One region of the Exiguobacterium sp. BRG2 genome, then DNA from elsewhere that is predicted to be linked to it. Evidence: riboswitches for the same ligand, from Rfam matches in the RefSeq annotation. Region 1 holds a riboswitch; each other region holds the start of a gene.

The links. A riboswitch is a leader RNA that binds a small molecule or an ion and turns the genes downstream of it on or off. The one in region 1 is predicted to bind S-adenosylmethionine.
Positions count from the first base shown of each region.
Region 2: it holds a riboswitch for S-adenosylmethionine, as region 1 does, so the genes downstream of both, Q9R23_RS09365 (Na+/H+ antiporter NhaC family protein) here and Q9R23_RS15395 (2,3-diketo-5-methylthiopentyl-1-phosphate enolase) in region 1, are expected to answer to the same signal.
Region 3: it holds a riboswitch for S-adenosylmethionine, as region 1 does, so the genes downstream of both, metK (methionine adenosyltransferase) here and Q9R23_RS15395 (2,3-diketo-5-methylthiopentyl-1-phosphate enolase) in region 1, are expected to answer to the same signal.
Region 4: it holds a riboswitch for S-adenosylmethionine, as region 1 does, so the genes downstream of both, Q9R23_RS06790 (methionine ABC transporter ATP-binding protein) here and Q9R23_RS15395 (2,3-diketo-5-methylthiopentyl-1-phosphate enolase) in region 1, are expected to answer to the same signal.

Region 1 is NZ_JAUZUW010000017.1:5,357-12,626, forward strand. Features, by position in the region: gene Q9R23_RS15380 (1,2-dihydroxy-3-keto-5-methylthiopentene dioxygenase) at 1-1, opposite strand, end outside; gene Q9R23_RS15385 (methylthioribulose 1-phosphate dehydratase) at 18-638, opposite strand; gene Q9R23_RS15390 (2-hydroxy-3-keto-5-methylthiopentenyl-1-phosphate phosphatase) at 635-1,294, opposite strand; gene Q9R23_RS15395 (2,3-diketo-5-methylthiopentyl-1-phosphate enolase) at 1,291-2,481, opposite strand; SAM riboswitch class I at 2,552-2,653, opposite strand; SAM riboswitch class I at 2,859-2,962, shown strand; gene mtnK (S-methyl-5-thioribose kinase) at 3,041-4,207, shown strand; gene mtnA (S-methyl-5-thioribose-1-phosphate isomerase) at 4,204-5,253, shown strand; gene Q9R23_RS15410 (sugar ABC transporter substrate-binding protein) at 5,265-6,347, shown strand; gene Q9R23_RS15415 (sugar ABC transporter ATP-binding protein) at 6,344-7,270, shown strand, end outside.
Region 2 is NZ_JAUZUW010000006.1:1,344-8,613, forward strand. Features, by position in the region: gene Q9R23_RS09330 (cysteine hydrolase family protein) at 1-425, shown strand, start outside; gene Q9R23_RS09335 (nicotinate phosphoribosyltransferase) at 443-1,894, shown strand; gene Q9R23_RS09340 (hypothetical protein) at 1,946-2,272, opposite strand; gene Q9R23_RS09345 (YwpF family protein) at 2,414-2,905, shown strand; gene Q9R23_RS09350 (histidine phosphatase family protein) at 2,902-3,492, opposite strand; gene Q9R23_RS09355 (alpha/beta hydrolase) at 3,510-4,499, opposite strand; gene Q9R23_RS09360 (metal ABC transporter solute-binding protein, Zn/Mn family) at 4,669-5,637, shown strand; SAM riboswitch class I at 5,707-5,811, shown strand; gene Q9R23_RS09365 (Na+/H+ antiporter NhaC family protein) at 5,893-7,203, shown strand; gene Q9R23_RS09370 (hypothetical protein) at 7,243-7,270, opposite strand, start outside.
Region 3 is NZ_JAUZUW010000003.1:80,730-87,999, reverse strand. Features, by position in the region: gene Q9R23_RS05535 (MDR family MFS transporter) at 1-426, opposite strand, end outside; gene mnmM (tRNA 5-(aminomethyl)-2-thiouridylate-methyltransferase MnmM) at 583-1,179, shown strand; gene Q9R23_RS05525 (serine aminopeptidase domain-containing protein) at 1,230-1,934, opposite strand; gene Q9R23_RS05520 (GNAT family N-acetyltransferase) at 2,013-2,501, opposite strand; gene metK (methionine adenosyltransferase) at 2,639-3,847, opposite strand; SAM riboswitch class I at 3,976-4,102, opposite strand; gene pckA (phosphoenolpyruvate carboxykinase (ATP)) at 4,337-5,905, shown strand; gene Q9R23_RS05505 (EAL and HDOD domain-containing protein) at 5,932-7,185, opposite strand.
Region 4 is NZ_JAUZUW010000004.1:14,185-21,454, reverse strand. Features, by position in the region: gene Q9R23_RS06800 (MetQ/NlpA family ABC transporter substrate-binding protein) at 1-687, opposite strand, end outside; gene Q9R23_RS06795 (methionine ABC transporter permease) at 715-1,380, opposite strand; gene Q9R23_RS06790 (methionine ABC transporter ATP-binding protein) at 1,370-2,383, opposite strand; SAM riboswitch class I at 2,467-2,571, opposite strand; gene Q9R23_RS06785 (aminotransferase class I/II-fold pyridoxal phosphate-dependent enzyme) at 2,634-3,821, opposite strand; gene Q9R23_RS06780 (alpha-glucosidase) at 3,970-5,580, shown strand; gene Q9R23_RS06775 (MBL fold metallo-hydrolase) at 5,642-6,370, opposite strand; gene Q9R23_RS06770 (SMP-30/gluconolactonase/LRE family protein) at 6,497-7,270, opposite strand, start outside.

The DNA of each region.
Region 1 (7,270 bases):
TGAGATGATTCCTCCTTTTAATAGATAGATTGACGGCATGATTGCAACGTCAACGTATAGTTGAATAAAAACTCGAAGGCTTCGAGGTGTTTCTTTGCTTCAAAGGCGGTCGGTGCCCAGACCGTGATTCCGTGATTGCGAATCAGGACGGCACCGCTGTCCGCTGTGACATATGGCGCAAAAGCAGCAGCGAGTGTCGGGATGTCCGCGTGATTCGGAATGATCGGCACCGTGACCGTCGCATCTTCTTCCCAGTGACCGAGTGCCTTGATGATTTCTTGACCGGAGAAGGTGATACTTCCTTGATCGCCATATAACTCCGAAATCACATTGTTCGCAATCGTATGGACATGCAGGGAACATCCGGCGTTCGTTCGGTTGAACACTTCGACATGGAGCAATGTCTCAGCAGAAGGACGCCCGGATTGCTCACCGATCAATTGACCGGTCGCATCGACATGAACGAAGTCGTCAGGAGTCGTCTGCCGTTTATCTTTTCCGCTTGCCGTCACAAGAAATTCAATCGGAATACCGGACGTCCGAATGGCGAGATTGCCACTCGTACCAGGGAACCAATCGCGCGCCGCAAGCTCTTGTTTGATGGCGCGTAGCTCTTCATACCGTCGCATGAATGTCATGTTGTCACCTCCGCTCGTGTTAAATCATGAACGATATCGTGGAACGTCTCAAACGGTGTATAGGCGATATCGTTCTCTTCACACAACGTGATCAGATAATCACGGGCATAGACACGATCCGCTTGTTTTGCGAGTTCGAAGTCCGTCACCGAGTCGCCGATGACGATGATGACGTCACCGTCTTTACGTAGTGTCCGAGCAACGGACGTTTTACAACAGCCGCACCCGTTCGTGCAATGGGTATCGCAGGCGTTTGGCCAATCGATATGGACGAATGGACCACTAAAATCAGCGACGTTACAGTAAATCTGTTCTTGGTCGAGGAATGGCGCTAAGATTGGTTCGACGAAAAAGTCCATTCCACCGCTGACGATCGAAAAATCGATGCCTTGACGACGACTGTACTGCAGTAACTCCGAAAATCCGTCGCGAATGACTGCACGCTCCAACAAAAAGTCAAGATAGGCTGTTTTTCCGTCAGACGGCAGAAGTGCGAACATTTGCCCGACACCACTCTGAATCGATAACGTCCGGTCGAGTACACCGCGTTTTAACGGTTCGAAGTCACTCGCTGGCGCAAATGCCTGCATGAGTGCGATGATGTTATCCTGTGTCGTCACCGTCCCGTCGAAGTCACAAAGAATCCGTACGGTCATGACTTGATCCCCCAAGCGTCGAGGGCAATTCGTAATTCTTCATGACGCGATGCTGCCGTCGATAGGGATTCATTTGCGAGTGCCGCATCGAGTGCCTGACGGAAAGCAATGACACCAGCCGCAGCACCTTGCGGATGACCATGTACGCCGCCGCCGGCGTTGATGACGGAATCGATCCCGAAGTCTCGTACGAGTTGAGCGACGAGTCCAGGATGAATACCGGCTGAAGGAACCGGGAAGATTGATTTCGTCTGACCGAGACGGGTCGCTTCGACCGCGATACCACGGGCGACATCCTTTGGCAAAGCGACATTGCCGTAAGGAGACGGGAATAGCGTCAAGTCTGCTCCAGCAGCGCGCGGTAATGTGCCGAGTAAGACAGGAGCTGCGACTCCGTGATTCGGGCTAGCGATCAACGCACCGCTATATGCCGGATGATTGAAAATCGGAACGTTGATTTCCGGATCACTTGCCAGTTCGCGTAAGACGTCGAGTCCGTATGTGAAGGTATTCAGCAAGAAAGCAGTCGCTCCAGCATCAATCAATCGCTTGGCTTGATCCTTGAGCGTAAAGACAGGACCGCTGAGTGTGATCGCATATAACGCACGTTTACCGGTCCGTTGGAAGTGAGCATCGATGACCTCACGTCCGATCCGTGCCCGGTCAATCGTTGGTGTCAATGGATTGTCGTATAGGATCTCATCGTCTTTGACGAGATCGATCCCACCAGCGAGTTGTCCTTCGAGTTGATCACGAAGGAACGATAAATCGCGTCCGATGACTCCTTTGAAGATGCTCATTAATAGTGGGCGATCTTCGACACCGATCAAGGAACGGACCCCTTCGATCCCGAACTTTGCACCTGGAAAGTCCGACGTAAATGTATCGGGTAGTAGCAATTCCGTTAATTTGATTTCACCGTCGAGTGAGAGTTTCCCGAAGACGGTCGTCAGAATCGCAGAAAAGTCGCGCGATACGTTATGTTCCGGGTAACGAATCGTGATATATCCTTTGCCATCGCGCTCTTCGGTATGTACGACTTCCCCTTTGAACGAGGCAAGTTGTTGTTGTTCGAGATGATTCAGTTCCGTCCAAGAACCGACTGTCAGACCAAGCGCGAGTTGTTCAGCGCGCTGCTCGAGTCGATCACGGGCAGTCAATTGATAAGTAGCAGTGATATAAGCCATGTCTTTCCTCCTTCAACAAAAAAATGGTCTCTCGTCAGCGACAAGAGACCATGAATGATTCGAACGTGGACTCTTATCTGTCAGCTTAGTAGCTGCAAGAATTAGCACCGTGCCAAAAGGTCGGTTGCTGCGACATCGTAGGGCTTGTCCCTCCGTCTGCTCTTGATAAGAATTGGATGAAATTGTGAAATCTAATTGCAATTTTTACATGAGAATCGCCACTTGTCAAACTATTTTTAGAAAATTTATTTTTTTGAAAATACTCTTTCTATAGATGACTTAAAAATGATATCCGTTTCTGCTTGATTTCGATTTGACAGCGAGGAAGTCGATTGCGTAAGATTCAAATCAATATCACACACGACAACTACATACGACTCTTATCGCGAGTTGGCAGAGGGAATTGGCCCGATGACGCCGCAGCAACCGACCACTGGGCACGGTGCTACATCCAACAGACGTTTCGTCTGAGAGATAAGAGGACGCAGTGACTTTTCTGCGCCTCTTTTCGATGACGAAAAGAGGCGCTTTTTCGTGTATCACATAGGGGGAAACTGAGATGACATATAAAGCATTCACAGAACAGGACGCGATTGATTGTGTTCGGACATTAGGACTGATCGGCGATGGAGCCGTCGAAGCAGAAGAGATTGGCGACGGGAACCTCAACCTCGTCTTTCGGATTCGAGAAGGCGAACATCGCTTGATTTTAAAACAAGCATTACCATATGCGAAGGTCGTCGGGGAGAGCTGGCCGTTATCGCTCGAACGAGCGTGGATCGAGCAATCCGCACTCCGTGAATTCGCACGGCATGCCGTACCGTTCGTGCCACGTGTTTTTCATGCTAGTCATGAAGAGGCATATACGGTCATGGAAGATCTTTCACATCTGACGATCGTTCGAAGTGGTTTACTCGCAGGTGAACAGTATCCGTTGCTTGCGGAACATATCGGTTCTTATCTCGCTCGGACGTTATTCCATACATCGGACTTTGCGCTTGGTCCGGTTGAAAAAAAACGTATCGCCCGAACGTACTACAATCCGGACTTGTGCGACATCACGGAAAAATTAATCTTCACGGATCCGTTCCATGACGCGGAGACGAACGAGATTGAAGCCGGGCTTGAAGAAGAGGTGGCACGTCTATGGGCGGACGATGAGTTGAAACGCGAAGTCGCAAAACTCGAAGCGCTTTTCATCACGAAAGGAGATGCGTTGCTACACGGCGATCTACATACAGGAAGCATCTTTGCTTCGGCAACGGAAACGAAAGTCATCGATCCAGAATTCGCCTTTTATGGTCCATTCGGATTTGATGTCGGACAGTTCATCGCCCACTTATTCTTTGCAGCATACCCGGATTATTCAGCACTTCGTGATGCCCGGATTCGCGACATCGATACGTTTTGGCTGACGTTCGCTTCGACGTTCCGTGCGTTATGGGAACGGGAAGCCGTCGAACCGTTCCAGGCATCAGGACTCGTCGATGATGTACTGAGCACGATCTTGCAGGATGCCCTTGGCTTTGCCGGTTGCGAATTGATTCGGCGGACGATTGGTCTTGCACCGGTCGCTGATTTAGAATCAATCGATTCAACGACGGAACGCTTAGAGCGGAAACGTCACGCTCTTCGTCTAGGATCGGCGTTAATCAAACGCCGTACAGAATGCCGAACATTTGATGATTTACGAAACTTTGACGTAACGGAGGAACTCAGCCGATGACTACATTCGTTCAAAGTATCCGTTACGAAGATCGTGTCTTGACGATTCTCGATCAGACACGTCTACCGCAAGAAGAGCACTATGAAGTCATTACTGATCTTGCGCAAGCGATTGAGGCGATTAAACAACTGCGCGTTCGAGGCGCACCTGCGATTAGCTTATTCGGTGGATTCGTGCTCGTTCAAGAAGCATACCGGTTTGAAGCGTCGCTACCGGTCTACAAGCAAGCCTTGCTTGAGACATCAGCGACGTTACTCGCGACACGACCGACGGCCGTCAATTTGCGAAATGTCCTCAATCAGTTGAATCCAATCATTCAAGACGGGGCGTCGGTAGAAGAGATTCGCGAACGGTTGGAAAAACGGACGGTCGCCTTATACGACCAGGATGCGCAGACGTCACGTCAAATCGGGATTCATGCACTGGAATTGTTCCAGTCAGGCGACCGGATCCTAACGATTTGTAATGCTGGATCGATTGCGACCGCTGCTTATGGAACGGCACTTGCGCCGTTCTACATCGCAAAAGAACGCGGCATTGAATTATCCGTTTTTGCGAGTGAGACGCGACCGTTACTGCAGGGAGCACGATTGACGACATGGGAGCTGCAACGTGCCGGCATCGATGTCACGTTAATTACGGACAACATGGTCGCCCATACGCTGAAAGAAAAACAGATCGATGCGATCATCGTCGGTGCTGACCGCATTACACGAAACGGAGATACGGCGAATAAGATCGGGACGTTCCAATTGGCATTGCTCGCGCAAGCTTTTGGTATTCCGTTTTACGTCGCAGCACCGCTCTCGACGTTCGACTTCTCGCTCGTTTCCGGAGACGCGATCGAAATCGAAGAACGTGATCCGCAGGAAGTGACGACTGTCCAAGGTATTGCGACAGCACCGGAAGGCATCGCCGTCTTCAACCCGGCGTTTGATATCACACCACACACATTGATCACAGGCATCATCACCGAACTTGGTGTCATCACGCAACCGAATGAAGAAACGATTGAACAATTAACAGGGCTTCAACCCCTCGGATAAGGAGATATGTCATGAAAAAACTAGCTTACGCCGTCCTAGCACCGGCACTGTTACTAGCGGCTTGTGCGAATGGAGAAGCCACGACGACGAAGGTCGTCAAGGATGTACCAAAAGGGGTTCAATCGGACGTCAAGATCGCCGTCATCCGCAACCTAGCATCGGACGACCATACGAAACAATTCCTTGATGGCGCACGAAGTGAAGGCGAAGCGCTTGGCTTTAAAGTCAGCACGTTCATTTCGGAAGGTAACGACGTCAAGTTCAAGGAGCTTGTCGCGCAAGCGATTCAGCAAGATTATGATGGGCTCATCATCTCGCATGGTAAGGAAGACTACGCCTATGACATGATTAAACCAGCGGTCGACAAAGGGCTGAAGGTCGTGACGTTCGATACGGTCACGAAGAAAAAAGGAACGGCGTTAAAAGGTGTGACGGAAACATTCCAAAACGATCATCAACTCGCGAAGCTATCGCTTGATGAAGTGACGAAGGTGACGGACAAAAAGCCGGTCCGTGTCATCAAACTTTGGTTCGGACCAGGTTTTGCCCCGCTCGATCGTCGTCAGGAAATCTATAAGACGTACGAAGCAGACGGTAAGATCAAAACGCTTGAGACGGTTGGACCGACAAACTTCCAAGATGTCCAAGGGGATATCGCAACGAAGATGAATGCGATTCTCGCGAAATATCCGAAAGGAAGCATTGATGCGGTTTGGGGAGCGTGGGACGAAGTCGCAAAAGGGGCTTACAAATCGCTCAAGGATAATAAACGTCAAGAAATCCCGCTAATCTCGATCGATGTCTCGAATCAGGATATCAACCTGATGCGTGAAAAAGGCAGTAACTGGGTCTCGACGAGTGCGGTGGATCCATTCTTGATTGGACAAACGGACATGCGATTACTGGCTAAGAAAATCGCTGGCGAGAAGACACCGGATAGCTTTGATCTCGACGCGAAACTCGTGGAGCAGAAGGCGTTGAAGCAGGATACGACGATGTACAATCTCGATACGATCATCAAAGGATGGAGTACGTCGGATAAATTCAATGAACCGTGGATGGACCGGTTGCGTGACGTCCATAAAAAACAATGACGTCTACCAATCATCACTTGAAGATGACCGGGATTTCACTGGCGTTTCCAGGAGTGCAAGCCTTAAAACAAGTCTCGTTTGAAGTGAAATCCGGTGAAATCCACGCGCTTGTCGGTGCGAATGGTGCCGGTAAGTCGACGTTGATGAAAGTCTTATCCGGAGCGGAAACGGCGGACGAAGGAACGATCCGTCTCGACGGGAAGGAGTTGTCCATCACATCACCACGTGATGCGAAACAGATTGGAATCGACCTCGTCCAACAAGAGGTCGATGTGGCGCTTGTCCCGTATTTGACGGTCGCTGAGAATATCTGTCTTGATCTGTTGACGGACGGAACGATGACTGGCTTCGTATCCCAGCGCCGATACATACAGCGTGCCAAGGAAGCGTTAGCGACATTACAGGCGGATATTTCCGTCAAGACACGCGTCGAGGAGTTGCGGCTTGCTGAAAAGCAACTCGTACTGATTGCTCGCGCCCTCGTCCAAGAACGCCGTTTTTTGATTTTAGATGAACCAACGGCACCTCTCAGTCAGGCGGAAACAAGCCATCTCTTTTCAGTCGTGCGTCGTTTAGCCGAACGAGGGCTTGGGATCATCTTCATCTCGCATCGTTTACAGGAACTATATGAGATTTGCGACTCCATCTCGGTCATGCGCGACGGTCAACTCATCTCACGACATCTTTTGACAGACATCACGAAGGAAGCTGTCGTTGAGCAGATGCTCGGGCGTCAGCTTACGTCTGTTGCGAAAACGTCACGGGTAAATGCAACGAACGTATTGACCGTCGAGAGTGCTACGAATGCGGACGTCCACGATATCTCCTTGACGGTTCAAACAGGTGAAGTCGTTGGTATCGCGGGTCTTGTCGGTGCCGGTAAAACGGAATTATGCAAAGCATTGTTCGGTGATCGCCCGTTT
Region 2 (7,270 bases), on a different contig from region 1:
TGGAGGAATTTTCAACAGAGGACTACGTCGTCATTGCCAACGATATTCATGAGGAAGGTGATACGTTCCATCCGGAAACTGTCCTTTTCCCGCCGCATAATATTCGCGGAACACATGGACGTGATTTGTTTGGGAAAGTCGCAGCCATGGCACGTGTCGCTGATCACATCATTGATAAGACGCGTTACAGTGCGTTCGCCGGGACGGACCTTGATTTACGCTTGCGTGAACGTGGTATCCGCGAAGTCCACCTCGTTGGCGTCTGTACGGACATCTGTGTCCTTCATACAGCTGTTGATGCCTACAATCTCGGATATCATATCGTCGTCCATGCCGATGCGGTCGCAAGCTTTAACGCGACGGGTCACGACTGGGCGCTTACACACTTTAAACAATCGATCGGCGCAGAAGTCGTCGGCGAATAAGAAGGGATTTGTCCGTTATGTTACAACGTAATCTTGCACTCCATACCGATCTATACTTACCACGGTGGATGTATATCTACTGGAAAGAAGGACGTCACAATGAACGTGCCGTCTTCGATGTCTACTACCGTTCGAATCCGTTTGCAGGAGGGTATGTCGTCTTTGCGGGTCTTGAGAACATCATCGAGTACATTCAAACACTCCGTTTCACGGAAGAAGACATCACGTACTTGCAAGAGATGATCGGCTTCCCAGATGAATTCAAGGATGAACTGCGTCAATTCAAGTTCAACGGTTCGATTTCCAGTGTCAAAGAAGGTGAGATCGTCTTCCCGAACGAACCATTGATTCGGATCGAGGCACGAATTTTTGAAGCGAAACTCTTACAGACCGCAATTTTGAACATCGCGAACCATGAATCACTCATCGCGACGAAGTACGCACGCATTCGTCAATCGGCACCCCGTGCGAAGTTTCTTGAAGCCGGTGCCCGACGTGCGCAAGGCATCGATGCTGCTTACTTCGGAACGCGTGCTTCGTACCTCGCTGGTTTTGACGTCACAAGTCTTGCTTCAGCAGGACGCGATTTCGGAATCCCATGTGGCGGAACGATGGAACATGCCGACATTCAATTCCATGATGATGAACTAACAGCATTCCGGACATTTGCTTCTCACTATCCGGATCAAACGACGTTACTTGTCGATACGTATGACACACTCAAGAGTGGTCTGCCGAATGCCATTACGGTCGCAAAGGAACTCCAAGCCAAAGGACATAAACTGCGCGGAATCCGGATCGATTCTGGTGACTTATCTTATTTGTCAAAACGTGCTCGTAACATGCTTGACGAAGCCGGCTTCCCAGAAGTCGACATCGTCTTGTCAGGGGATCTCGATGAGTACGTCATCCAAGATTTGCGCATCCAAGGCGCCCAAGCGAATACGTTCCTCGTCGGAACACGTGGTATTACAGCTTACGAGCAACCCGCTCTCGGAATGGTCTATAAACTGGTCGCACGTGAAGTAGACGGCGAACTCACGCCTGTCATCAAAGTGTCCTCGTCAAAAGCCAAGACGACGACACCACACATCAAGGAAGTCTATCGCATCATCGATCCGGTGACGGATAAGTTTAAAGGGGATTACGTGACGTTGATGGATGAGGATCCATCGACACTTGAAGCCGTCGATCTCATCGACGTCCGGGACCCATCGTTCCGTAACCGTGTAGAGCAGTTCAAGGTCGAACGCTTGCTTGAACCGATCTTCAAAGATGGAGAGCTAATTTATACAGTTCCAACGATTGAAGAGATCCGTCACTTCCATGAAACGCAGATTGGTCGTCTTTGGGAGGAGTACAAACGTCTCCGTTTGCCAGAGATTTATGCCGTCACATTCAGTGACCGTCTCTGGAAACTCAAACTCGACATGATTCGGGAAACACGACTCGCGAGTGGTTTAAAATAAGACGCACAAACAAGCGCCGTTCTTCCTCTCTCAGGATGAACGGCGCTTTTCTCATGTTAATCCTGCTTCGTTTCCGACAGGTGTCATTTCTGTTGGCGCTTGTTCCATCTTCTTACGAAAGTACCACGCGAAACCAAGCGCACCTCCGATGAAGACGATATACGTTATGCGTTGACCGAATTCTGCTAAGGAATCCGCGTAAAAAATACTGATTAAATGATCACTTCCACTAATGAGTAGCAAACAGGCAATCAGGAGCGCAATGCGATATGCAAGCGTCGGGCGGTCTGTCGGTTCAGCATGCCAATACATGATGATATGGTGGGCAAGTAAGACAATACCCAGGATTCCTAATATTCCAATGAGTACTTGCGGCATAATGAACGATCCTCCTGTTAGTAATATCTAGTCTTATTTAAACATAGTTCACACGAATTTCGTCAGGAAAAGTTTCCCGTCCCACATTCCTCACGGTATACTGTAGAAAAATCGTAAGCGATCAAGGGAGGGCATTTTTTCATGAAAACCTTTAAATTATGCACATTGCGCATTTTAATGGACGAGTCAGGACGTGATACGACGATTCCCGTCGCCATTCAAGATGGACTAACGGTCAGTACCGAACAAACGGCACAATGGGTCGCAGAAATCGTCGTTCCTTCGAGCGATCAGCCGATCGTCGATGAATTGTTCACAAAACATTTACGTGCTTTGATTGAAATCACGATCTCACGACCCGATAATGACCCTGCCGCGATGATCGTCACGCCTCTTGAACGGACTGCCTTAAGCGAACACGTCTCCTATGTCTTCACTGGTAAGATGGTCATGATGAAGAATGATTTATCCGAATCGATCTTACGTGAAGTCGTTGAGGATGGATTCGCTGGTGAGGAACTCGTCCAAGAATACAAGGATCGTCGTTCAAAACGCGGTGCACATATCACGAGTATCGCTAAAGAAACATTTAAACAGTATCTAGCAGAACATCCAGAAACACCGATTTCTTAAGGTTTTTCGACTTCGTCCGTGATGTGATCCGCTACATTGATTCGATCAATCGTATAGTGGTCCGTATATTGGATATAATTCGCACATGCATTTTTCAAAGGTGTCCGGTAACTGAATGTCTCATCAATCGACGATAAGGCTGCTTTGATCGTATGCGAGTGACAGACGATTAAGATTCGTTTCCCCTCATACGTTCGTGTCACTTCCTGTAATGCTTCGAATACGCGATCCTGAATCGCTTGTTCCGTTTCAAGACCTGGAACACGTTTCGTATCGTTCGCTTGAACAGCTTCATAAATCGACGCAACCGGTTCACCGGAAGCGGCACCAAATTCACGCTCGACGAGTCGATCATCGGTCGCTGTGATCGTCAATCCGACCGCACGTCCGATGATTTCAGCTGTTTCAACAGCGCGGGACAACGGACTTGCTAGCAAGACATCCCACTTTTCATTGGCTAGATAAGCGGCGCTGAGTTCCGCTTGTCTTTTTCCTGTTGCATTCAACGGGATATCTTCTCTTCCTTGGATTCGCTCATTTAAGTTCCAATCCGTCTGACCATGTCGCACTAAACAAATTTCAGTCATGTCTCTGTCTCCTTCATTCAAGAAATATGACTGATTGTATCATGTTTTTCATCGGGAAGTTGTCGCGGTGGCAATAACAACACCTGACAAGTGAAGCGTTCAATTCGTTCGAGAAGTCGTTCAATTTTCAATGGATTTTCGGTCTGTGCAAAACTAGCAAGTGAGTGGGTACCGTTCGGAAAAGAAAACAAACGGACATCAGCTCCGACATCGGCTCCTTTTTCAACGAAGTGAAGAGCTTGGGAAAACGGAACGATTGGATCTTTTTTGCCATGCAGGAGCATGATCGGTGGGGCGTCTGACGAGAGATGCGTCACAGGTGAAACGTGGGTCATGAGCTTGCGCCATTCTTCCCGTCCACCTTTATAAAACTTAATGTGAGCGATCCAGGTCTGAATGAAAGTAAACAATAAAAAATTCGTCGGTGGATATAAGGCAATGACACCACTAATCAATGGCATGTGTCGTTCATCTCGCTCACCAACGAAAGCAGATGGGGCAAGTGCCGTCGTCAGCATGAGTGCAGCTCCGGCTGAGTCTCCCCATACCATCATCCGTCCTCTTAAAATGCGAAGATCTTCTGCTTCTTTGTTCAAAAAGCATAAGGCATCCCGTACATCTTCGAGATTATCCGGAAAATAACTGCCTTCTTCAAACAGACGATAATCGATACTACAAACAGCAACCCCAAGTTCAAGCAGGCGATCAACGATCGGGCTAAAACAGAACAGATCCTCGCGCTCTCCACGAACGAATGCGCCACCGTGCGCGTAGATCGCGACCGGAAACGGTCCTTCCCCCGGCGGATAATAGAGATCGAGTTGTAAGGTACGGTCTCCCACTTGTTTGTAAGTGAGTGTCCGCGATGCGAGTTGTTTTTCTGTGATTGGCAAGGCGGGTTCAGTCCATCGAAGTAATGCACCGTAATTGTTCCAGATACTTGCTCCCGCAGCTGCCGTCGTTAGTAGTGCAGCTCCCCCCATTAGCCATGCAGTTTCACGTTTCACTTGATCACCTCCAAAAGACGTACCAATTCCTTCACTTTATTATCCTTTTACCCCGTTTTAAAAGAAGTCGAACGTCTCGGTATTCGTACTTGACGCTTCTCAAACGTTCCGCTATAGTGAAAAAGTCCAAATCGGAATAATTACGTTTTAATAACGGAGGTAACATATAATGAAAAAAATCATTCCTGCTTTAACGGTCGCATTCGCGAGCGCAAGTATCCTCGCAGCTTGTGGATCAAACACCGATTCATCGACTTCAGATGATAAAAAGACGGAAATCTATACATCGACGTTCGCAACAGCTGCCATTGCCCGTGAAATCGGTGGTAATCAAGTCAACGTCAAGATGATCGTCCCACCTGGAGCAGATCCGCACTCCTATGAACCGACGTCAAAGCAACTCACTGAGATTGCCAAAGGTGACCTTTTCCTTTTGACGGGTACGACACTTGAACCCTATTCAAAAAAAATCCAAGAGAGTCTAAAAGGCACGGACGTCCGGTTCATCGAGACGAGTAAGGATGTCACTTTGCTGGAATCGGATGCTACGCTTCACGCACATGAAGAAGAGGGACATACAGAAGATGAGCAGGCGCACGAAGAGGAAGGACACGATCATGGAAAATACGATCCACACGTCTGGCTTGATCCTGTCAACGCCAAAGCAATGGCACGTTCTATCACAGTCGCCTTATCAAAAGAAGTACCAAAAGACAAAGCAACATTCGAAAAAAACCTGAAAGCGTTCGATCAGCAGGCTGACGCACTCGATAAAGAGTTCAAGCAAGCCGTCGCTGACGGATCAAAAAAAGAACTTCTCGTCACACATGCAGCTTACGGTTACCTCGCCGAACGATATGGTTTCACGCAGCTTCCAATCGCCGGAATTTCCCCTTCCGATGAACCCTCACAAAAGCAACTGGCTGCTTTAGTGAAAGAAGCGCGGATGCATGATTTGAAATACGTCGCGTTCGAAGAAACGGTTTCACCAAAGGTTGCGCGTGTCATCCAAAAAGAAATCGGAGCTAAATCCGTGACGATCCATAACCTCGAGTCGGTGACGAAATCGCAGCAAAACAGCTCGTATTTTAAGTTGATGGAAGAAAACGTCCAGACGTTAGAACAGGCACTTCAGTAAAGTACAGTTGACACGCGTTACTCAATGCGGTACGGTAAGAAACGTGTTTTACAACAATTGAATGACTTCTTTTTATCGCGAGAAACGGAGGGACTGGCCCAATGATGTTTCGGCAGCGGACGATTTGATTCGTACTGTGCCAAATCCAGCAAGCGAAAGCTTGAGAGATAAGAAGAGCGTCTTTATTTCATAAAGACCTCCTTCTTTCTTGCGAAGGGGTCTTTTTTTGTATCTTTGAGAAACGAGGTGTCAACAATGAATGAAATGATCACGCCTAACAAATGGGCACTGCTTCCCCTCGTCGTATTTCTGGTCCTCTTCATCGGAGCCGGCATCTTCTATGACGACTTTTACAAATTCCCGATTCTTATCGCTGCTTTGATCGCGCTGATCTTTGCTGCAATCACGACGAAAGGATCGATTAATCAAACGGTTGAACGAATCGCAACCGGTGCCGGAAATCCCGATATCATGATTATGGTCTTCATCTTCTTATTAGCCGGTACGTTCTCTGGAACGGCAGAAGCAATCGGCGCCATTGATGCGACCGTCAATGCTGCCTTAACGTTCCTACCTCCGTCACTCCTGATGAGCGGTCTGTTCGTCATCGCTGCCTTCATCTCGATGGCAATGGGAACTTCGACTGGAACGATTGCTGCACTCGCACCGATCGCCTTCGGTATTCATGAAGCAACAGGCATCAACGTCGCAATCGCAGCAGCGTCAGTCGTTGGGGGTTCGATGTTCGGCGATAACTTGTCGTTCATCTCAGATACGACGATCGCTGCCGTTCGAACGCAAAAAACGAACATGCGTGATAAATTCCGGACGAACTTCATGATCGTTCTCCCGGCTGCCATCTTGACGGTCATCTTACTCGCATTCGTTTCTGGTTCTGGCGATGCGGTAACGGCTAAAGCATTCGAGTTCTACAAATTGATTCCATATCTCGCCGTCATCGTCCTTGCACTATTTGGTGTTAACGTCATCCTCGTTCTCGTCGGTGGTACATTGCTCACTGGCATCATCGGTATGATTGACGGTAGCTTCGGTTTAAGTGGGTTCGTCCTTTCGATGTCAAAAGGAATGATGGGCATGGCAGAGATTTCAATCTTGACGCTCCTCATGGGTGGTCTCGTCAGTTTGATTACGTTCAACGGTGGAATCGCCTACTTGAAGGAGACGTTGACGCGCAAGATTTCACAGCGTCGCGGTGCCGAATTCAGTATGGCGGCACTCGTCAGTGCAACGAACCTCGCAACGGCGAACAATACGATCTCGATTCTTGTCGCTGGACCACTCGCGGCTGAAATCGCCGATACGTATGAAATCGATCGCAAGAAATCAGCGAGTATTCTTGATATCTTCTCTTGTGGGATTCAAGGTATCATTCCGTATGGGGCACAACTCTTGATCGCAGCAGAGTTGACGAAGACGGCTTCACCGGAACTGATTCCGTATCTGTTCTATCCGTTCCTGCTCTTCGTCTGTGGATCGATTGCCATCATCTTTGGTTTCCCACGTCCGAAGAAATCAGTTGCTCAACAGGAAAAAATCTCTTCTTAACCAACGACAGGTCCGATCATGGTGATCGGACCTGTTTCATTATTTTTTCTGCTTCGCTTGTCGTTCT
Region 3 (7,270 bases), on a different contig from region 1:
GACGTTTTGCGCGACATAGATCGCATTAAAGGCGCGGCGTCCGCCTTCCGGCCAGATGACGCCCGTCATTGCGTAGATCGTCGGGAAAACCATACCACCGACGAATCCAATCAATCCAAGCATCGCGACGTATCCAATATACGTCTGATGAAATAGCAACAAGCCGACGGAAGACAGGACAAGTCCGATGACACTGATGACAAGCGTCTTCTTTCCGCCGAGTCGGTCAAACGCTTTTCCGCCTAAGTAGTTCCCAACGATTGCTAAGGCTGAGTTGACGAATAACGCCATTCCGGCTTTTGTCATCGACTCCCCTAAATATTCATGAATATATAATGTATTGAACGGCCATAAAAAAGAGGATCCCGTCGTATTGATGGCCATCGCAAGGACGAGGATCCAGACCGCTTTTGGTAATTTTGGCATACCTTTGGTCCTCCTATTTCATTCTCAACCTTGCCACTTTACGCAATCCCTCCCCCGCCTGTCAAGCCACTTCACTTTTCGTCAATGACTCAAAAGATGGTATAATGCAGGAGGAATCATACATACGATGATCATGTATAAAGAGAAAAACAGCCCATAGGAACAGGAGTCTATGCCATGTCACTTGCCCGTGTACTACCTTATACGAAACAATTACTGGAGTCCGTCATCGAACCTGGTGACTGCGTCGTCGATATGACTGCCGGAAATGGACATGATACGCAGTTCTTAGCAGAATGCGTCGGTCCAGAAGGTAGAGTCCTTGCGTTCGACGTCCAAGCTCAAGCCATCGAGGAATCGACACGACGTCTCGACGAAGCCGGAATGTTAGAACGCGTCGATCTTTATCACGAAAGTCACATCCATGTTGGTGCGCGTCTTTCGGACGAACGACGGCCTGTTCGTGCCGGCGTCTTCAATCTCGGATACTTGCCTGGAAGTGATAAATCGATCACGACGACAGGTGAAGAGACGCTTGAAGCACTCGACGCTCTCCTCCCGGTACTTGCACCTGGTGGTCTTGTCGTCCTTGTCGTCTATCACGGTCATCTTGAAGGAAAACGGGAACGCGATGCTGTCCTAGATTACGTCACAGCCCTTGATCAGCAAGGTTATGCCGTTCTTCAGTACCGCTTCTTGAATCAACAGAATCATCCACCGTTCATCATCGCGATCGAGAAAAAAGTGCGCTGACAGTAGAAATAAAGAAGTGATGGCTTCCGCTATGGAAACCATCACTTTTTTCATTCTTCGACTAATTTAAAAAACAACAATAATTTTTCCGCAAACCGTGTATTCAACCGTTCAAAGCTGAAATGCGGGAAACCGTGTAGACGTTGTAAGTAAATCTGATCGCCACCCATTTTCCGACATACTTCGAGTGTCAGTTTGACGTCTGCGAACTGATCGTCTGGTGCATAAAAACAAGCCAAGTTTACACGAGGCAGTTTTTTTCGTTCCTCGTCATGTACGACGATCTCTTCTTCGATTTCCCGGTACTGCGCATACGTCAGTTCACCGATGCGAACGGTATCTTCCGTACTTTGACCAAACGGCAACGTACCGAGTGGCGCATCGGGACGGAAACGATCAAACGCACTCGCGAAGACTTGTTTGACACCTCCGAGTTGTTTCGACGGATGCCAATCAAACAATGGTGAAACGAATGCAAGACTTGCGACTGGTAGTTCATATTCTTGCAATAGACGATTGACGACGAGTGCGCCCATGCTACAGGCGATGATATGAATCGGTAGCTTTCGTTTTCCTGCTTCGCGTAATGCTTCTTTTAACAGTTGACCGTGCTCTTCAAACGAAATGCGACGTGGTGCGTCGACGAGTAACACTTCATACTCTCTTTCGAGTACTCGAATCAAAGCTTCACTCGGACGGGCACGCAGTTGTAACGGATAGACTAATACGATGATTCCTGTTGGTTGTTCAACCACAAACTCACCTCTTCACTTCATAATTCCTTTTCACGATACCTTATTTCAAACGCAAACGAAACCGTCCCGAGACGGATTTCACGAGGCAACATGGCGAAGACGAACGACTGATTCCGCTTGCCCAAACACTTCTTCCGTCATCTCACTAAGTTCTTCAAAACCAAATGAGGTCAGGAATTGACGCGCTTTATAGTTACGTGCTTCCACGTAGACTTCGAGTGGGACGGCTCCTTGTCGTTCGAGTTCACGAATCAGACGTCTTCCGATTCCGTTTTGCTGATATTCCGGCAGGACGTAAAGCCGAATGATCTCCCATGTTCCTTCGACATCAACAGCATGAATGAAACCGACGATTTCCTCGTTGATGATTCCGACATAAAAATACTCTCCCCGTGCTTCTTCCGCTGTCAGGATCGCACGAACGACTTCTTCTTGCGGATACGCCTCCTGCACGAAATGCGCTTTCGAACGTTCGGAATAGATTTCTTCATACGTATCCAACCAAGATGTGACGGCAATGTCATGAATACGTCCTGCATCAGCTGGAATAGCTTCGCGTATTTCCATAATCGGAACCCCCCTTTATACTCATACAAATCGACTCATGTACTTTTACCCTTTTCTAGAAAAAACATTCGTTTCCTGCAAAGTTCCGCGGAAACAAAAAAGCCCGAAAACCCAAGTAGGATTTCCGGACTTTTTGATTATGCGAAACGTTTTGCTTGTTCTTCAAGAACTGCTGCTTTATCTGTTTGCTCCCATGGAAGCTCAACATCTGTACGACCGAAGTGACCGTATGCAGCTGTTTGACGATAGATCGGACGACGGAGATCAAGCATGTTGATGATTCCAGCCGGACGAAGATCGAAGTTTTCAGCAACCAATTCGACGAGTTGTGCTTCAGGCAGTTTTCCTGTGCCGAATGTATCAACCGCGATTGATACTGGGTGTGCGACACCGATTGCGTAAGCGAGTTGAACTTCTGCTTTGTCTGCAAGACCTGCAGCAACGAGGTTCTTCGCGACGTAACGTGCTGCGTATGCAGCTGAACGGTCGACTTTTGTTGGATCTTTACCTGAGAATGCTCCACCGCCGTGGCGTGCGTATCCACCATACGTATCAACGATGATCTTACGACCAGTCAATCCAGCATCTCCTTGTGGTCCGCCAATGACGAAACGACCAGTTGGGTTGATGAAGAATTTCGTTGCTGCGTCGATGTATTCAGCCGGGATGACTGGTGTGATGACGTGTTCTTTTAAATCAGCTTGGATTTGCTCAAGCGTAACTTCTTCCGCATGTTGTGTCGAAATGACGATCGTATCGACACGAACCGGCTCGTTGTTCTCGTTGTATTCGACCGTGACTTGTGTTTTTCCGTCCGGACGAAGGTAGTCGAGTTGACCGTTTTTACGCACTTCTGCCAAACGGCGTGCGAGACGGTGCGAAAGCGAAATTGGAAGTGGCATGAGTTCTGGTGTTTCTTTCGTTGCGTAACCGAACATAAGACCTTGGTCTCCTGCACCGATTGCATCGATTTCTGCATCAGACATGCTACCTTCACGTGCTTCAAGCGCTTGGTCGACACCAAGAGCGATATCTGCTGATTGCTCATCGATCGATGTCAATACAGCACATGTATCCGCATCGAAACCGTATTTCGCGCGTGTGTAGCCGATTTCACGAATCGTTTCACGAACGACTTTTGGAATGTCGACGTAAGTGGATGTCGTGATCTCACCTGCAACGAGAACGAGACCTGTTGTAACAGAAGTTTCTGCCGCAACACGTGCGTTTGGATCCGCTGCAAGAATCGCATCGAGGATTGAATCCGAAATTTGGTCACAGATTTTATCTGGATGACCTTCAGTGACTGACTCCGACGTGAATAGTCGGCGATTAAGGTTTGTCATGTATGACCCTCCCAAAAAAGAATTTGACGGTGTACTCATTTCCCCTAGTTGAGTGGGACGGTAAAATGAAAAAAACCTTTCCAAGTCCAAAAAATGGTCAGGGAAAGGTTGTGCGTTCTTCCTTTACCCTCTTATCGTTCGAAGTGTTTACTTCGCTTCAGGAGAGCACCTTTTCCCTCATTAATATATGAATTAATGTAGGACGGTTGCCGGGTTTCTTCGGGCCTTGTTCCCTCCACCTGCTCAGAATAAGAGTATCCGTTACGAATTACATGATATAAAGTTGTACCTACTCTGTCAAGCAAGGTTTCAAATTCTAGTCGAAACTTTTTAAAAGAGATGTTAAACTATTAATGCTGAAAGCGTTTCCAGATAAATAGAAATCAGCACCAGAAAATGATTGCGCTCTCTTTAGTATGTCATATATAATAAATGTGTCATACTAAATTCAGTGAGCCAAAACCAACGTAGGGGAAAGGTGGGGTCAGGATGCCGATGACGGTCCTGAATATCGAAGAACTACTCAAGAAAGAGCATGTGTTCAAACAACTATCTGTTGCTGAACTTGTCGAACATGCGATTCGAAACGAAGAAGGTGTCCTTACTGAGAACGGCGCACTATCTGTAGAAACGGGGAAATTTACAGGTCGTTCACCAAAAGATAAGTTCATCGTCCGTGATTCTTCCTGCGAGTCTCACATTGATTGGGGTCATGTTAACCAACCGATGGATGGAGACAAATTTGAACAATTGTTACAAAAGGTTCTTCGTTACATGAACGAAGCCGATCAGCTCTACTACACAGAAGCTGCTGCTGGGGCAGATACGCACTTCACCCTTCCGGTTCGTGTGCTCACACAATACGCTTGGCATAACCTGTTTGCCAAACAACTCTTTTTACGCGAGTATCCTGAAGTGGCTGCCTTCGAACCGTTCACGGTCGTCTACGCGCCACATTTCAAAGCAGACCCTACCGTTGACGGAACGAATTCCGAGACATTCATCGCCATGTCGTTTGAACACCGGATCGTCTTGATCGGCGGAACCGAATATGCGGGCGAAATCAAAAAATCGATTTTTTCCGTCATGAACTACCTCTTACCACAAGAAAATGTCCTTTCGATGCACTGTTCAGCAAACGTCGGACACGAAGGCGACGTCGCCTTGTTCTTCGGTCTATCCGGTACTGGTAAGACCACCCTGTCAGCAGACGATAGCCGTCAATTGATCGGTGACGATGAGCATGGTTGGTCGCATAACGGCGTCTTCAACATTGAAGGTGGATGTTATGCGAAGACGGTCAATCTGTCACGCGAAAAAGAACCGCAAATTTTTGATGCGATCCGTTTCGGAACTGTCCTTGAAAACGTCGTGCTCGATGAATCTCGTCATCCTGATTACGATGACACATCGTTGACTGAAAATACACGTGCTGCTTATCCGATCACAGCGATCGATAACATCGCTGTTCCATCACGGGCTGGTCATCCGAAGACGATTGTCTTCTTGACGGCTGATGCGTATGGTGTCTTGCCTCCGATCAGTAAATTGACGAAAGAACAAGCGATGTATCATTTCCTATCAGGTTATACATCAAAACTTGCTGGAACAGAGCGTGGTATCACGGAACCGGAAGCAACGTTCTCGACATGCTTCGGTTCACCATTTCTTCCACTGATACCTGAAAAGTATGCGACGATGCTCGGAGAACTGATTGATCGTCACGGTGTGACCGTTTATCTCGTCAACACAGGCTGGACAGGCGGTGCTTACGGGACAGGTAGTCGAATGAAGCTATCGTATACACGGACGATGGTCAACGCTGCCGTCAACGGAACACTTGCAACGATTCCAACAGAAGAGCACCCAATCTTCGGACTTCATATGCCACTTGAAGTTCCTGGTGTTCCAAGTGAATTACTCAATCCGGTACGCGTCTGGTCAAATCCAGACGAATACAACACACAAGCGCGTTCGCTTGCTGAGAAATTCCAACATAATTTCCTTCGTTTCGAAAGTGCGACGGATGCGATCAAGTCAGCAGGTCCATGTCTATAAAAAAAAGAGCCCTGAGGCTCTTTTTTTTATAGAATGGCATCTGTCTCTTCTTGAAGATGCATCTCTTTTTGCATAAGCCACTCCTGACTTTCCGTCAGTAACGCATATGCTCGCGGAAGTGATACACCTAACCGTTGACTGAGCAATTCGAACTGTTCGAAATCACCGCGATCTGCGCTGATCGCAAGCACTAGACAATCCCGGAACGGATGGTCTTTTCCTTGGAGGACAATCTTCAAGGATTCCTCGATTGGCAATTGATCGATGATGTCGTCAATATCAACGGACAATAACGCATCGATATGCGATAACAAGCCGATCATATAGGCACTCTCTTGTTGCAGCGTCCTTGTTTCTGTTGCAAACAACTCACAGAGCTTTGCACAATGTAAGGAAGAACGCAGCAACTCATTCGACCATTCATAAGGACTTGCGAGCTTCATTTCACGTAAGACAATTAACGAAATCCAGCTTTTAAGTTGAGCGAAGCCAAGTAGTGAGATCGCTTGACGAACGGAACTAACCGTATTGCGTAATCCCACTCCCGGAGAATTGATTAGTTGTAATACCTGGATGCTGATATACGGATTGGCTTCGATTTCATCAATGACTTCATCGTACTTCTCATCCGTATCAAGCCACTTCAGCATCTTTAACAACACCGGCAATTGTGGTGGAACAGCTTTCCCTTTCATCAGCATCGGTTTAGCATAAAAATAGCCTTGGAACCAGTCATACCCCATATCAAGACAACGTGTATGGTCCTCGTGCGTCTCGACACGTTCAGCAAGCATCTTAATATGAGGATAATTACGTCGAACGATATGCAAAATGGCACTTTGCTCGCGAGGGGAAATTGCCTCGATGTCGATTTTAATTAAATCGATCAACGCAAACAATTCCGCTCCGTGCTGTCGAAGTAAATCTGTCACAAAATCATCAAGTGCTAATGTGAAGCCTGCTTCTTTCCAACTATGCAGAACAGACAACATTTCAGTATCAATATCAACTGTCTCTAAAATTTCAATGACGAATCGGTTAGGATCTAAATAATGAATCAGATCACTTTTCAACAAATCTGACGTAAAGTTGACGAAAAGTTTTTTTCCTTCCGCGACATGTTCCACCCCCATATGGACGAGTGTATTCGTCAATACATCCATCGTCGCTAAATCCCCATCAAAAATAGTCATTTGTTCAATCGAACGATACAATAATTCAAATGCATCAATTGATCCAACTCGATTAACGACGGGTTGACGTGCTAATATGATATCCATCGTTCTCCTGCCCCCTCCATTGTCCTCAGATGGTTTCTATTATATCAAAGTTTACTTTTTAGGAGTTTATTGTTTTTTACAATGT
Region 4 (7,270 bases), on a different contig from region 1:
AATGAGGTTCCGGTATTGTTCGTCCATCGTCTCAAGTGCTAACGCATCGAGTAAATCGAATTTCGCAGCCAAAGCGAAGTTCCCTGGAACGGCTGAGATATCGACGCTTTCGACGGCGCGTGGTAGTTGAGCCGCCTCGAGTGGTTTAATGACGAGTTTCTTCGGATTCTTAACGATATCTTTCTCTGAAACAGTCAGTGGATCGACATCTGGCTTCAGTTCGATCCAGCCTTGTTCTGCCAAGAGGTTCAGCGCGCGTGCCTGGTTCGTCGGATCATTCGGCGTCGCGACTTCAGCACCCGTCTTGACGTCGTCAAGTGTCTTCGCCGTCTTACTATATAGTCCCATCGGTGCCGTCGGGACAGTGATGAGTCCTTTAAGGTCGAGCTTCTTTTCTTTAGAGAACGTCTTCAGGTAAATCGAGTGTTGGAATAAGTTAGCATCGATATTGCCGCTACCGAGTGCGATGTTCGGTTGGATATAATCGCTGAATTCGACGATTTCGACTTTATAGCCTTTCTTTTCGAGTTGCGGTTGAATCGCTTGTTTGACCATGTCGCTATAAGGGCCGCTTGTCGCCCCAATCTTGATCGTCTTGTCTTTTTCATCAGCACTGCTGTCTCCGCATCCTGCGAGGATTCCTGCACCAAGTAAGGCTGTCGCTAAAAAGGCATATCGTTTTTTCATGATTCAACTCTCCCTTTATATGTATGATTAGCGCTTGTCTGTTTTTCGCGCCAGTTGATTGCCAAGTGCTTGAATGCTCTGGACGATGACGATGAGGACGACGATCGTCACGATCATGATGAGATTATCATAGCGATAATAGCCGAAGCGGATCGCGAGGTCACCGACACCTCCGCCGCCGACGATCCCAGCCATTGCCGAGAAGCCGATCAAACTGATCGTCGTTAGCGTGATGCCCTGAATGATGCCAGGGAGTGCTTCTGGTAAAAGGATACTGACGATGATCCGTAATGGTTTCGCACCGCACGCTTCCGCTGCTTCGATCAAACCAGGTGGAATCTCACGCAGTGATGTTTCGACGAGTCGTGCGAGAAACGGAATCGCTGCGACACTGAGGCTGACGGATGCTGCTGTCGGACCAATCGTATTATCAAGCAAAAATTTCGTTAATGGAATGAGGGCAACAAGCAAGATGATGAACGGCAAGGACCGGACGATGTTGACGACGAAGTCAAGGACACGTCGGATGGCAATGTTTTGAAAGAATAAACCGCGGTCGGTGACGAACAGGAGAATCCCGAGTGGAATCCCGACGACCAATGCGAAGGCAAGCGAAATGCCAACCATCCACGCCGTCTCACCAAGTGCCTTCAACAACTCTGGTAACATCGTTTGTATACGATCAAGCCACATCCTGAATCACCTCGAGCGTATGAAGTTCCGCCGCAAGCCAGTCGAGAGCAGGTGCGATTTGATCGGAGGATCCCGTCAAGCTGACGATTAGGACACCAAAAGCGACGTCTTGGATGTAATCGACTTTTCCGTGCAGGATGCTGACCGAGATATCGTATCGACGGATGGCTTCCGACAACGTACTTTCACCGGTCTTCTCGCCCGTGAACTGTAGGCGGATGATCTTTCCCGGTGTCGCTTGCAAGATGCGTTCCGGTAGCTCGATCTGGAGTGCCGTGTCGACGTAATGTTGTGTCACCGGATGTTTGGCTTGACTGAACAAATCGTATGTAGAGGCAACTTCGACGACTTCCCCTTGAGACATGACCGCGACACGATGGCAAATCTGTTTGACGACATCGATCTCATGCGTGATGAGGACGATCGTCAATCCGAGTCGTTCATTCAAATCTTTCAACAAATCTAAAATCTGCAGCGTCGTGACCGGATCAAGGGCAGAGGTCGCTTCGTCACATAACAAGACGGTTGGATCATTCGCGAGTGCCCGGGCAATCCCAACGCGCTGTTTCTGTCCGCCGCTCAACTGACTCGGGAAGTTCGTCTCGAATCCTTCGAGTCCGACGAGCGAGACGAGTTCACGGATCCGTTCCGGAAAATCTGCTCGTTTGACGCCGGCAGCCTTCAGTGCAAAAGCAATGTTATCTGCGACATTACGCGACTGGATCAATTGGAAATGCTGAAAGATCATTCCTGTCCGCAAGCGAAGTTGACGCAAATCTGCTTTTGACATCCCGCCGAGCGAGACACCGTCGACCTTTACCGTTCCTTGTGTCGGATGCTCGAGACCGTTGATCAGACGAAGCAACGTACTCTTACCGGCACCGGATTCACCGATGATCCCAAAAATTTCTCCTTTTTGAATCGTCAAATCGACATCTCGTAATGCAAAAATCGGGGTCCGGTCTCGGACGAACCGTTTCGTAATCTGTTTGAATTCAATCATCTGCTCATCTCCTCATACAAAAAAAGTCGCTTTTTCCTAGTAGCAGAGCAACCAGAAAAAGCGACGAAAGTGTAAGATTTCGTAACTTATCTCTCAGAATGAATCCATTCTGTAGGATGTGGCACCGTTCCTGATAGGTGGTTGCCGGACGTCGTTGGGCCTAATCCCTCGGTCGCTCTCGATAAGTAGTTATGCTGTTGGGATTTACTTTAACGGAAATGATTCCCATCTGTCAAATGTTTTTTCAGAATTATTCTGCAACAGGTGTCCGGAACAGGTTGAGCGTTCCGATTCGATCGACGGCTTCTTCTAGACGTTCGACGTCAGCAATCAAGCTGATCCGGACGTAGCCTTCGCCGTATTCGCCGAAGAAGGATCCAGGGGTTACAGCGACGTGTGCTTCGTCAAGCAGGTGATCGGTGAAGCTTTGGGACGTGTAACCTTCAGGAACAGGAAGCCAGACGAAGAAGGAACCGCCCGGACGTGGTCCACTCCAGCCAATCGCATCGAGTTTCGCGAACAACGCATCGCGTCGTGTTTCGTACAGACTACTTAACTCGCGGACACATGTCTGGTCACTCGTCAGAGCGACGGTCGCTGCATGTTGGATCGGTGTGAAGGCACTGACGTAGAGATGTTCCTGATACGTCTCGATGCTTGAGATGACGGACGGATTTCCGATCGCGAAAGCGATTCGGAAGCCAGACATGTTGAAGCGTTTCGAGAGTGAGAACAACTCGATTCCGACCTCCTTCGCCCCTTCCGTCTGCAAGAAGCTTCGTGTGGGACCATCAAAGCTGATGCCACCGTAGGCTAAATCATGGACGACACAAATATCATGGGCATCCGCGAAGGTAACGGTCTGTTCGAAGGCTTCTGCTGTCGCTGTCGCACCTGTCGGATTACTCGGGTAATTGAGGAACAACATCCGGGCGCGCTCGACATCTGTCGTATCAAGTAAATCGTAATCCGGCAGGAAGTTATTTTTCTCAAGCAATGGAAGCGTAATCGGGTAAGCGCCAGCAAGTGCTGCTCCAGACAGGTAATCCGGGTACCCCGGATCCGGGACGATGACACCTTCTCCAGGATTGACGATCGTTTGTGGTAAGGCGACGATTCCGGCTTTACTACCGAGAAGAATTGCGACCTCGGTTGCCGGATCGATCGTGACGCCGAATTCGTTCGCATAAAAGCTCGCGACGGCTTGCTTTAGAAAATCATGTCCACGAAATGGTGGATATTGAAGGTTTGTTGGCTCATCGATCGCCTGTTTCAAGGCGTCGAGAATATGTACGGGCGTCGTTTGATCGGGTGTTCCTTGACCAAGGGTAATGACATCATGCCCGGCAGCTTTCACAGCACCGATCCGGTTCGCAAGTTCAGCGAAAACGGGAGCAGGAAGCCGATCGATGGCGATGGATGGAGCGAAATGTTTCATGGATGTGTGCCTCCTTCGTAGTATTGTCGTCAAGGATAACGAATATTCAGTCAAAAGAAAAGAACTTTTTTGAAATTCAAAAAAATCGTCCAATAAACAGGTACAGATATGTGGAGCGGGAATAGAGAGTAGGGAGAGGAGTGAGGAGATGAAGCGAGCTAGCTGGAAAGAAGCAGTCGTCTATCAAGTCTATTGGCGCAGTTTTAAGGATTCGAATGGGGACGGCATCGGTGATTTGCGAGGTGTCATCGACAAGCTAGATTACATCGCATCGCTTGGTGTCGATATCGTCTGGTTAAATCCATGTTACCGTTCTCCAGACATCGATAATGGCTATGATATTGCCGATTATTACACGATCATGGACAAGGCGGGGACGATGGGCGATCTACAAGAGTTGATCACAGCGGCTCATGCACGCGGCTTAAAGATAATTCTTGATTTGGTCGTCAATCATACGAGTGACCAGCATGACTGGTTCCGTCAGTCGCGGGACCGAATCCACGACAAGGATGATTGGTACATCTGGAAAGATGGAACGAAAGAGACGCCCCCGAACAATTGGCGGTCTTACTTTGCGCCGAGCCCGTGGACGTGGAGTGAAGAGCGCGAACAATATTATTTCCATTCCTTTGCGAAAGAACAACCGGACTTAAACTGGGAACAACCGGCTGTCCGGCAAGCGATCTACGACATGATGAACTGGTGGATCGCTCAAGGGATTGACGGTTTCCGGATGGACGTCATCAACTTGATCAAAAAACGTTCGCTTGAGGATGTCGTCAATCCGTTTAATCTATCGTATCTCGGGAATCAACCAGGTGTGCACGACTTCCTTCAGGAAATGCATGCGAACGTCCTTGCCGGGAAAGATTTGTTCACGGTCGGTGAGATTCCGTTCGTCGGTCCAGAAGACGGTCTGTTATATGTCAGTGAAGAACGTGAAGAACTTCGAACGCTGTTTCACTTCGAAATCGCGGACGACATGGAGGCAATGGACCTTTTACGATTCAAGGAAATTCAGAAACGATGGTATGACGTCTTATACCCATTAGGTGTCAATTCACAGTTTCTCAACAATCACGATCATACGCGACAAGTGACCCGCTTCGGCAGTGAACGATACCGAGTCGAGAGTGCGAAACTACTCGGTTTGATGTTGCATACATTACCTGGCATTCCATACGTGTATCAAGGAGAAGAGATTGGGATGACGGGGATTCGCTTCTCGGATCCGTCGCTCTATCAAGACGTCGCCTTTCGCAATCGATACGCGGAGCGCGTCGCTGGCGGCGAGGATCCGGAGGTCGTACTCTCGTCAATGCAGTTACTCGCACGCGATAACTCCCGCACGCCGATGCAGTGGGACGGTACGCACGCGGCAGGCTTTACGAGTGGGAAACCGTGGTTAGCGGTCAATCCGAATTACACGGACATCAATGTCGCGCAAGCAGAAGCCGATCCATCATCAGTCCTTGCCTTTTACCGAGCATTGATTCAGATGCGAAAGGATCATCCAATCATGGTCTATGGTACGTATCGCGACTTAGCTCTTCATGATCCGTATCTCTACATCTATGAGCGGGAACTAGAGGGAGAAGTGTGGCGGATCGTTCTCAACGTGCATGACGAACCGATGCAAACTGCCTTCGTTTTATCGCAAGATAAGTTGCTTGTGTCGAACTATCCAGATGTCTCGGATGAACTACGTCCTTATGAAGCACGTGTATATCGATATGCTGTTACAGAACAGAATTGAACTACTGGACGAAAAAACATCCGCGACGTGTCAGGAACGCGTACGGATGTTTTTTCGTGTGTTATTTGAAAGGTGACGATTTTTTCGTCTGTAAGACGTGCGTGAATCGATCGACGGCTTGGCGCATCTCGTAACTTGGTCCAAGGATGAGGGGACCATGTCCGACGGCAAGAATATCCGGAGACAGTTCCGTTAATTGATCAGCGGAGCGAAGAGCAACGTCTGGATCCCATGTCGCAAGTGCTGGGAACGGAAATTGCCAACGGACGTCACCGGAGACAGCGAGTCCCCCTTGTGTCTGAAAGGCATCTCCGGCGATCAGCATCCGACTACCTTCATGCCAAAGAGAAATCGAACCAGGTGTATGACCTGGCGAAGCGATGACGCTGAGGCTACCGACTTGTTGACCACTTTCGAGCAATCGATCTGGACGTGTTTTGATGTTTTTCGGAATACCGCCTTTTAAAGGGGTCGTTTCGCCTTCGCGTAGCGTCTCGTCCCCACTGAGCAATGCGGCATCACGGTAACTGATGCAGACTTGAGCGAGAGGAAAGGCATTCGCAAGGAAATCGAGCGAGCCGACATGATCGGCATGTGCGTGTGTCAGGATAATTGCGCCGAGCGGTTTTTCTTGCTTTCGAATATAGTGATAAAGCGCCTTTGCGTTGATTCCGAGTCCGGCGTCAATCAATGTCAAACTGTCTGCTTCTTCAAACAGGTAGCAATTGACCGGGAAAAAGGATGGGGTCGTCTGCAATTGGTGTAAACGTTCGATGATCGTGACACGCATCGGCTTCACTCCTTCAAAAAATAAATAGACTTCTTCTTTAGTATCGTCTGTTTTTGAATAGGCGTCTAGACGGATTATGTGTAAAAAGAGGCACCATCTATTACTAGATGATCCCTCCCTTGCTAATTATTCAAATGTCACCGCGAAGACAGCACCGGCATGTGGTGCATCATCTCCGTTGGCAGCTGTCGTGACGAGTAAGCGATCTTCGTAAAAAATCGGACATGTCGGATTCGAGACAGGGAAGTCGACATGATCCAGTTTTTCGCCCGTCGTGAGATTCCAACGTGTAATACATGATCCGGCGTAATGTGCGATCCAAGCATGACCTTCAGCATCCTTCGTCATACCATCCGGGAATCCTTCTTCCTCTTCGAGATCAACGGCGACGCGTTTATTCGAAAGTGGGGCATCGGGAGCGTAGTCGAAGGCATAGACTTTTTTCGTTGGTGTATCGATATGATAGAGCGTCTTGCCATCTTCTGACCAGACGAGTCCATTGGAGTTCGTCAAGTCTTCGTGTAAAACATCGATGGAACCGTCATGACGCAGACGGAACAGCCCAGCTGTTTTACCGTCTTCTTCATTAATGCTACCAGCGACATATTGTCCGGTCGGATCGAGCTTGCCATCGTTCATCCGATCAGAATCCGGTAATGACAATTGATGTTCGAGAGACAGATGTCCTTCCTTGAGATCGAACGTGCCAAAGCCATGTGCTGATGTGACACGCAATAAGTCCGGAGCGTCCGTCAAGGCAATCGATGTAATAGCGCTTGGCAACGTATATGGTTTAAGTGCTTCTGTAACAAGATCATATGAAAAGAGCAGTTGATTCGGAATATCGACGAAATAAAAGCGTTTTGTTTTTGCGTCGTAAACAGGGGATTCACCTGTCTT